2 linked regions of the Reyranella humidisoli genome follow. The protein of the gene in region 1 interacts with the protein of each later gene in a pairwise test. Links are inferred from orthologs where the notes say so. Each region holds a gene or a part of one and is shown on either strand. Other genes may lie near its edges. The genes, in order: secD and pheT.

The links.
Region 2: the proteins of secD (region 1) and pheT interact in binary tests that used the Escherichia coli proteins (3 or more experiments, as listed by UniProt). The link is inferred for Reyranella humidisoli from one-to-one orthologs.

The regions. Positions count from the first base shown.
Region 1 is NZ_JAHOPB010000002.1:502,871-506,098, forward strand. What follows is about bases 250-3,162. They hold secD (protein translocase subunit SecD), read left to right. Parts: upstream 250-827; coding sequence 828-2,498; downstream 2,499-3,162. Other genes in these bases: KQ910_RS20820 (ATP-binding protein), read right to left, coding at 250-254; yajC (preprotein translocase subunit YajC), read left to right, coding at 373-804; secF (protein translocase subunit SecF), read left to right, coding at 2,508-3,162. In the rest of the region: more of KQ910_RS20820, read right to left, coding at 1-249; more of secF, read left to right, coding at 3,163-3,228. UniProt on the Escherichia coli protein: Part of the Sec protein translocase complex. Interacts with the SecYEG preprotein conducting channel. SecDF uses the proton motive force (PMF) to complete protein translocation after the ATP-dependent function of SecA.
Region 2 is NZ_JAHOPB010000001.1:353,563-356,977, forward strand. Bases 30-3,129 are described here. They hold pheT (phenylalanine--tRNA ligase subunit beta), read left to right. Parts: upstream 30-429; coding sequence 430-2,829; downstream 2,830-3,129. Other genes in these bases: pheS (phenylalanine--tRNA ligase subunit alpha), read left to right, coding at 30-433; lepA (translation elongation factor 4), read left to right, coding at 2,836-3,129. In the rest of the region: more of pheS, read left to right, coding at 1-29; more of lepA, read left to right, coding at 3,130-3,415.

The sequences.
Region 1 (3,228 bases):
AGGGCGTTGTTGGCCGGCAGGCCCTTGGCGAAGCGCCGGGTGTTCTCGACCAGCGTCTCCTTCTGGCGGTCGATGCCGACCAGGAGATCGAGGTTCACGCGGTTGACCTTGGGCACCGCCTCTAGGCGATGGCCGGTCGCGTGCCAGACATAGGCTTCGGCCCCGTTGATGTCCGTGCCGGGAGGGGTGGGGGGCGCCAGACGGTCGAGCGCTGCCGCAATGCGTGAAATAGTGGCTTTAAGGTCTTGATCCATCGTCGCCGGCCGCTGAAAAGGGGGGCGACCATATCGTCCCCCGCTTGCATTGCAAAGCGGGGCAAGACCGCTATAGTCCGCGCGCTTTTTCGACGGCCGGAAGATTCGGGAGTAGACGATGTTCATTTCGCAGGCGTGGGCGCAGGGTGCAGGTGGCGGTGGCGGGGATTTCCTCGTCCAGCTCTTCCCGCTGGTCCTCATCTTCGTCGTCTTCTACTTCCTGCTGATCCGCCCGCAGCAGGCCAAGGTGCGCGCCCAGCGCGAAATGCTGGCCGGGGTGAAGCGCGGCGACCGCGTCGTCACCGGCGGCGGCATCATCGGTCTGGTGACCAAGGTCATCTCCGACAACGAGGTCCAGGTGGAACTCGCCGAAGGCGTGCGGGTTCGCATCATCAAGCAGACCATCACGGATATCCTGACGCGCGGCGAATCGGTGCGCGGTCCGAAGGACAGCAGCGAGGAAGACGACAAGCCCATGCTGCCGCCGCCGGCCCCCGCGCCGGAGCGCAAGAGCCTGCTGGGCAGCCTGTTCGGCGGCGGCAAGAAGTAACGAGCCCGAGAGGCTAGGTCGGCATGCTCAATCTTCCGCGCTGGCAGACGATCGTCATCGCCGGCATCACGCTGTTGTCGGCGCTGTTCGCGCTGCCCAACCTGCTGCCGTCGAGCGTACTTGATCACATGCCGCACTGGTACGCGAGCAGCCGCATCAATCTCGGCCTCGACCTGCGGGGCGGTGCCCACTTCCTGCTGGAAGCCGATCTGCGCTCGGTGCTGAACGAGCGGCTGGCCAACCTGTCCGACTCGGTGCGCGCGGAAATGCGCAAGCAGCAGGTCCAGATCAAGGACGTCACGGTCGAGCCCGGCCGCGCACTGGTCATCAGCCTGCGCGACGAGGCCAACCGCGCCAAGGCGCTGGAGGCGATCCGCGCTGTCGATCCGTCGCTGGCGATTTCCGGCAATGGCGACACGATCCGCGTAGCCTATTCCGACCAGGAACTCGCGAGGCGAAAGAAGGAAGTGATCGACCAGTCGATCGAAATCCTTCGCCGCCGCGTCGACGAGACCGGCACGCTCGAGCCCACAATCACGCGCCAGGGCGACGAGCGCATCCTGCTGCAGGTCCCGGGCATCAAGGACACGACCGACCTCAAGCGCAAGATCAACCAGACCGCCAAGCTGACCTTCCATCTGGTCAACGAAGACGTGGCCGCCACCGGCCAGAACATCCCGCAGACCTTGCCGCCCACCACGTACCTGGTGCCGACGCGCGAGGGCATGCAGGAACTGCGGCGCACTAATCCCAAGGCATGGGAAGACATCCAGGCCGCCAATCCGCGCCTGTCACCCGAGCAGGTCTGCCGGCGCTACCAGCCGCAGTGCCTGCCGGTGCTGAAGCGCGTGGTCGTGGGCGGCGAGGACCTCGACGATTCGAAGGCCACCTTCGAGCAGCAGCAGGGCGGCCGGCCGATCATCAGCTTCACCTTCAACTCGGCCGGCGGTCGCGCCTTCTGCGCCGCCACGCGCGCCAACATCGGCAAGCGGCTGGCAATCCAGCTCGACGGCGAGATCATCAGCGCCCCTGTCGTGCAGAGCGCCATCTGCGGCGGCAGCGGCATCATCACGGGCAGCTTCACGACCCAGCAGACCCAGGAACAGTCGCTCCTGCTGCGCTCGGGTGCGCTGCCGGCGACGCTGACGATCATCCAGGAAAGCACCGTCGGCGCCGACCTTGGCGCGGATGCCATCCAGGCCGGTACGGTGGCGGCGCTGGTCGGCACCCTCCTGGTCGCGATCTTCATGTTCGTGGCCTACGGGCCGGTATTCGGCGGTTTCGCCAATCTCGCGATGCTGGTGAACCTGCTGATGGTGTTCGCCGGCATGTCGATCCTCGGTGCCTCGTTGACCCTGCCGGGCATCGCGGGTCTCGTGCTGACGGCCGGCCTCGCGGTCGACGCCAACGTGCTGATCTATGAACGTGTACGCGAGGAAAAGGCGCTGGGCCGCTCGCCGTTCAGCTCTCTCGCCACGGGCTACGAGAAGGCCATGTCGGCGATCATCGACGCCAACCTCACGACCCTCATCGCCGGTGTCCTTCTGTTCGGTTTTGGCTCGGGCCCGATCCGCGGCTTCGCGACGACGCTGACGCTCGGCATCATCACCTCGATGTTCAGCTCGACGATCTTCACGCGCATGCTGCTCGCGGTCTGGGTACGCTGGCGCCGCCCCACAGAACTCGTGATCTGAGGCGCAGCCATGTGGAAGCCCGTCCGCCTTTTCGCCTTCAAGAGGAAGTTCGACTTTCTGGGGCAGCGCCGCACTGCGCTGATCCTGTCGACCCTGATCAACATCGTCTCGATCGTCGGCGTCCTCACGATCGGCCTCAACTTCGGCATCGACTTCAAGGGCGGCATCGCCATCCAGGCCAAGGCCAAGGACGGCAAGGCCGAACTCGACCAGCTGCGCAACACCGTCGGTGCCCTGGGCGTCGGAGAGGTCTCGCTGCAGGAATTCGGCGATCCCAGCACGGTGCTAATCCGCGTCCAGCGCCAGGAGGGTGACAACCAGTGCGTCGCGGGCGCCCAGCGCGTGATGCAGAAGCGGGCCGGCCAGGGCTGGCTGGTCAAGCCCGGTGCCGCCGGCACGGGCGACGTCGAATTTACCTCGCCGACCGCGCTCGACGGCGCCAACTGGCGCGATGCGGTGAGCCGTGTCGGCCTGACCCTGCAGGAGCGCCAGCTTCCGCGCGGATCGACCAACACGGCGAAGGTCGACATGTCGGTCGAACAGCGCGCCGAATGGTGCCAGCAGGTCGCCATCAAGCTGGTCGAGGATGCGATCGGCACCAACTACGAGCTGCGCGGCACTGAATCGGTCGGTCCGAAGATCGGCGACGAGCTGATGCGCAGCGGCATCTGGGCGGTGATCGCCACGATGGTCGCGATTGCGATCTACGTCTGGGTGCGTTTCGAGTGGC
Region 2 (3,415 bases), on another replicon or contig:
GCCGATGTTCCACCAGGTCGAGGGCCTGGTGATCGACCGCACGACCCACATGGGCCATCTCAAGGGCTGCCTGGTCGATTTCTGCCGCGCCTTCTTCGAGGTCGACGACCTGCCGCTGCGCTTCCGCCCGTCCTACTTCCCGTTCACCGAACCGTCGGCCGAGGTCGACATCGGCTGCTCGTGGAAGGACGGCGAACTGAAGATCGGCGCCGGCGATTCATGGCTGGAGATCCTGGGCTCGGGCATGGTGCACCCCAACGTCATCGCCAATTGCGGCCTCGATCCCGCCGTCTATCAGGGCTTCGCCTTCGGCATGGGCATCGATCGCATCGCCATGCTGAAGTACGGCATCCCCGACCTGCGCGCCTTCTTCGACGCCGACCTGCGCTGGCTGCGCCACTACGGCTTCTCGGCTCTGGAGGCCGTGAAATGAAATTCACCCTGTCCTGGCTCAAGGAGCATCTCGACACCACCGCGACCCTCACCGAGGTGCGCGACGCGCTGACCATGCTCGGCCTCGAGGTCGAGGGCATTACCGATCCGGCAGAGGCGCTGAAGGGCTTCGTCGTAGGCTACGTCGTCGAGGCGGTGCAGCACCCGAACGCCGACCGCCTGCGCGTCTGCAAGGTCGACACCGGCGCCGGCATCGTCCAGGTCGTCTGCGGCGCGCCCAACGCGCGCACCGGCATGAAGGGCATCTTCGCACCGCCGGGCAGCTACATTCCCGGCACCGACCTCCATCTCAAGGTCGGCAAGATCCGCGGCGAGGAGTCGAACGGCATGCTCTGCTCCTCGCGCGAGCTGCAGCTCGGCGACGACCATAGCGGCATCATCGACCTGCCGGCCGAGACCGTGACCGGCATCCCCGCGGCCCAGGCGCTCGGCCTCGACGACGCGGTGATCGAGATCAAGGTGACGCCCAACCGCGGCGATTGCCTGGGCGTGCACGGCATCGCGCGCGACCTCGCCGCCGCCGGCCTCGGCACGCTGAAGCCGGTGAAGGCCGACGCGATCAAGGGCACCTACCAGAGCCCGGTGAAGTGGACGCACGGCTACGAGGCCAAGCCCGACAGCCCCTGCCCGATCGTGGTCGGCCGCCATTTCCGCGGCGTGAAGAACGGCCCCTCGCCCGACTGGCTGCAGCGCCGGCTGAAGGCGATCGGCCTGCGCCCGATCTCGGCGCTGGTCGACATCACCAACCTCGTGACCTTCGACCTCAACCGGCCGCTGCACGTCTATGACGCCGCGAAGCTGTCGGGCGACCTCGTCATGCGCCAGGCGCGCGAGGGCGAGCAGACGCTGGCGCTCGACGGCCGCACCTACACGCTCGATCCCGCGGTGTCGGTGATCGCCGACGACAAGGCCGTGCACGGCATCGGCGGCATCATGGGCGGCGAGGAGACCGGCGTTCAGCCCGAGACCACCACCGTGTTCCTCGAGGCCGCCTACTTCCAACCGATCGGCATCGCCGCCTCGGGCCGCAAGCTCGGCATCCTGTCGGACGCACGCTACCGCAACGAGCGCGGCATCGATCCGGAGTCCTGCTGGTGGGGCGCCGAGGTGGCGACGCGCCTGATCCTCGAACTCTGCGGCGGCGAGTGCAGCGAGATCGTGTCGAGCGGCGTGATGCCGGCCTGGCAGCGCCGCTACGACCTGCGCGCCGATCGCGTGAAGACCCTGACCGGCATCGACGTGCCCGACGCCGACACCGCCTCGATCCTGAAGAAGCTGGGTTTCGAGGTGAACGGCAGCGGCCCGTGGACCGCCGCCGTCCCGTCGTGGCGTCCCGACATCGTGGGCGAGGCGGACCTCGTCGAAGAAGTCACGCGCGTCTTCGGCTTCGACCGCATTCCCACCACCTCGCTGCCGCGCCTGTCGACGACGTCAAAGCCGGTGCGCGACGCCATGCAGCGGCGCGTGCCGCAGGCCCGCCGGGCGCTGGCCGCGCGCGGGCTGAACGAGGCCGTCACCTGGTCGTTCCTGCCGCGCCGCAAGGCCGAGCGCTTCGGCGGCGGCCAGGCCGACCTGCAGCTCCTGAACTCGATCGACGCGACGCTCGACACGATGCGGCCCTCGATCCTGCCAAACCTGATCGATGCAGCGTCGCGCAACGAGGCGCGCGGCCTCGCCGACCCGGCGCTGTTCGAGGTCGGTCCGCAGTACAAGGATGCGACGCCGCAGGGCCAGCGCATGGTCGCCTCCGGCATCCGCCATCACAGCGCGGTGCCGCGCAACTGGGCGGGCCCTGCCCGCACGGTCGATGCGTTCGACGCCAAGGCCGATGCGCTGGCGGTGCTGGCCGCGATCGGCGCGCCCGACACGATCGCCGCCTATGGCGGTTCGGCGCCGGACTGGTACCATCCCGGCCGCTCCGGCGCGCTGAAGCTCGGCGACCGCGTGATGGCTTACTTCGGCGAGCTGCATCCCGAGATTGTCGCGGAAGCCGACCTCAAGGGACCGGTGACCGCCTTCGAGGTGTTCCTCGATGCGCCGCCGCTGCCCAAGGCGAAGGCCACCAAGGCGCGGCCGAAGCTGGTCCTCTCGCCGTTCCAGCCGGTCGAGCGCGACTTCGCGTTCCTCGTGGACGCCAGCGTCGAGGCGGAGAAGCTGGTGCGCGCCGCGCGCAACGCCGACAAGCTGCTGATCACGGCGGCGCGCGTGTTCGATGTCTATGCCGGCAAGGGCGTGCCCGAGGGCCAGAAGTCGCTGGCCATCGCGGTGACCTTGCAGCCGATGGAACGGACGCTGACCGACGCCGAGATCGAGGCCGTGTGCAACAAGATCGTGGCGCAGGTGACCAAGGTCACAGGCGCCGTGCTGCGTGGTTAGGGTGAAATGACCGACCTGTCGCTGATTCGCAATTTCTCGATCATCGCTCACATCGACCACGGCAAGAGCACGCTGGCCGACCGGCTGCTGCTGGCCTGCGGGGCGGTGACGGAGCGCGAGTTCCACGACCAGATGCTCGACTCGATGGACATCGAGCGCGAGCGCGGCATCACCATCAAGGCACAGACCGTGCGCCTCAACTACAAGGCACAGGACGGCAAGACCTACGTGCTGAACCTGATGGACACGCCGGGCCATGTCGACTTCGCCTACGAGGTGAGCCGCTCGCTGGCCGCCTGCGAGGGCTCGCTGCTGGTGGTCGACGCCAGCCAGGGCGTCGAGGCGCAGACGCTGGCCAACGCCTATCACGCCATCGAGGTCAATCACGAGATCATCCCGGTCCTGAACAAGATCGATCTGCCGTCCGCCGATCCGGAGCGGGTCTGCCGCGAGATCGAGGACGTGGTCGGCATCGACACGTCGGAGGCGGTGAAGGTGTCGGCCAAGACCGGCCTCGGCATCGACGAGCTGCTCGAGGCGATGGTCAAGCGCCTGCCGGCGCCCAAGGGCGAGCGCGACGCCCCGC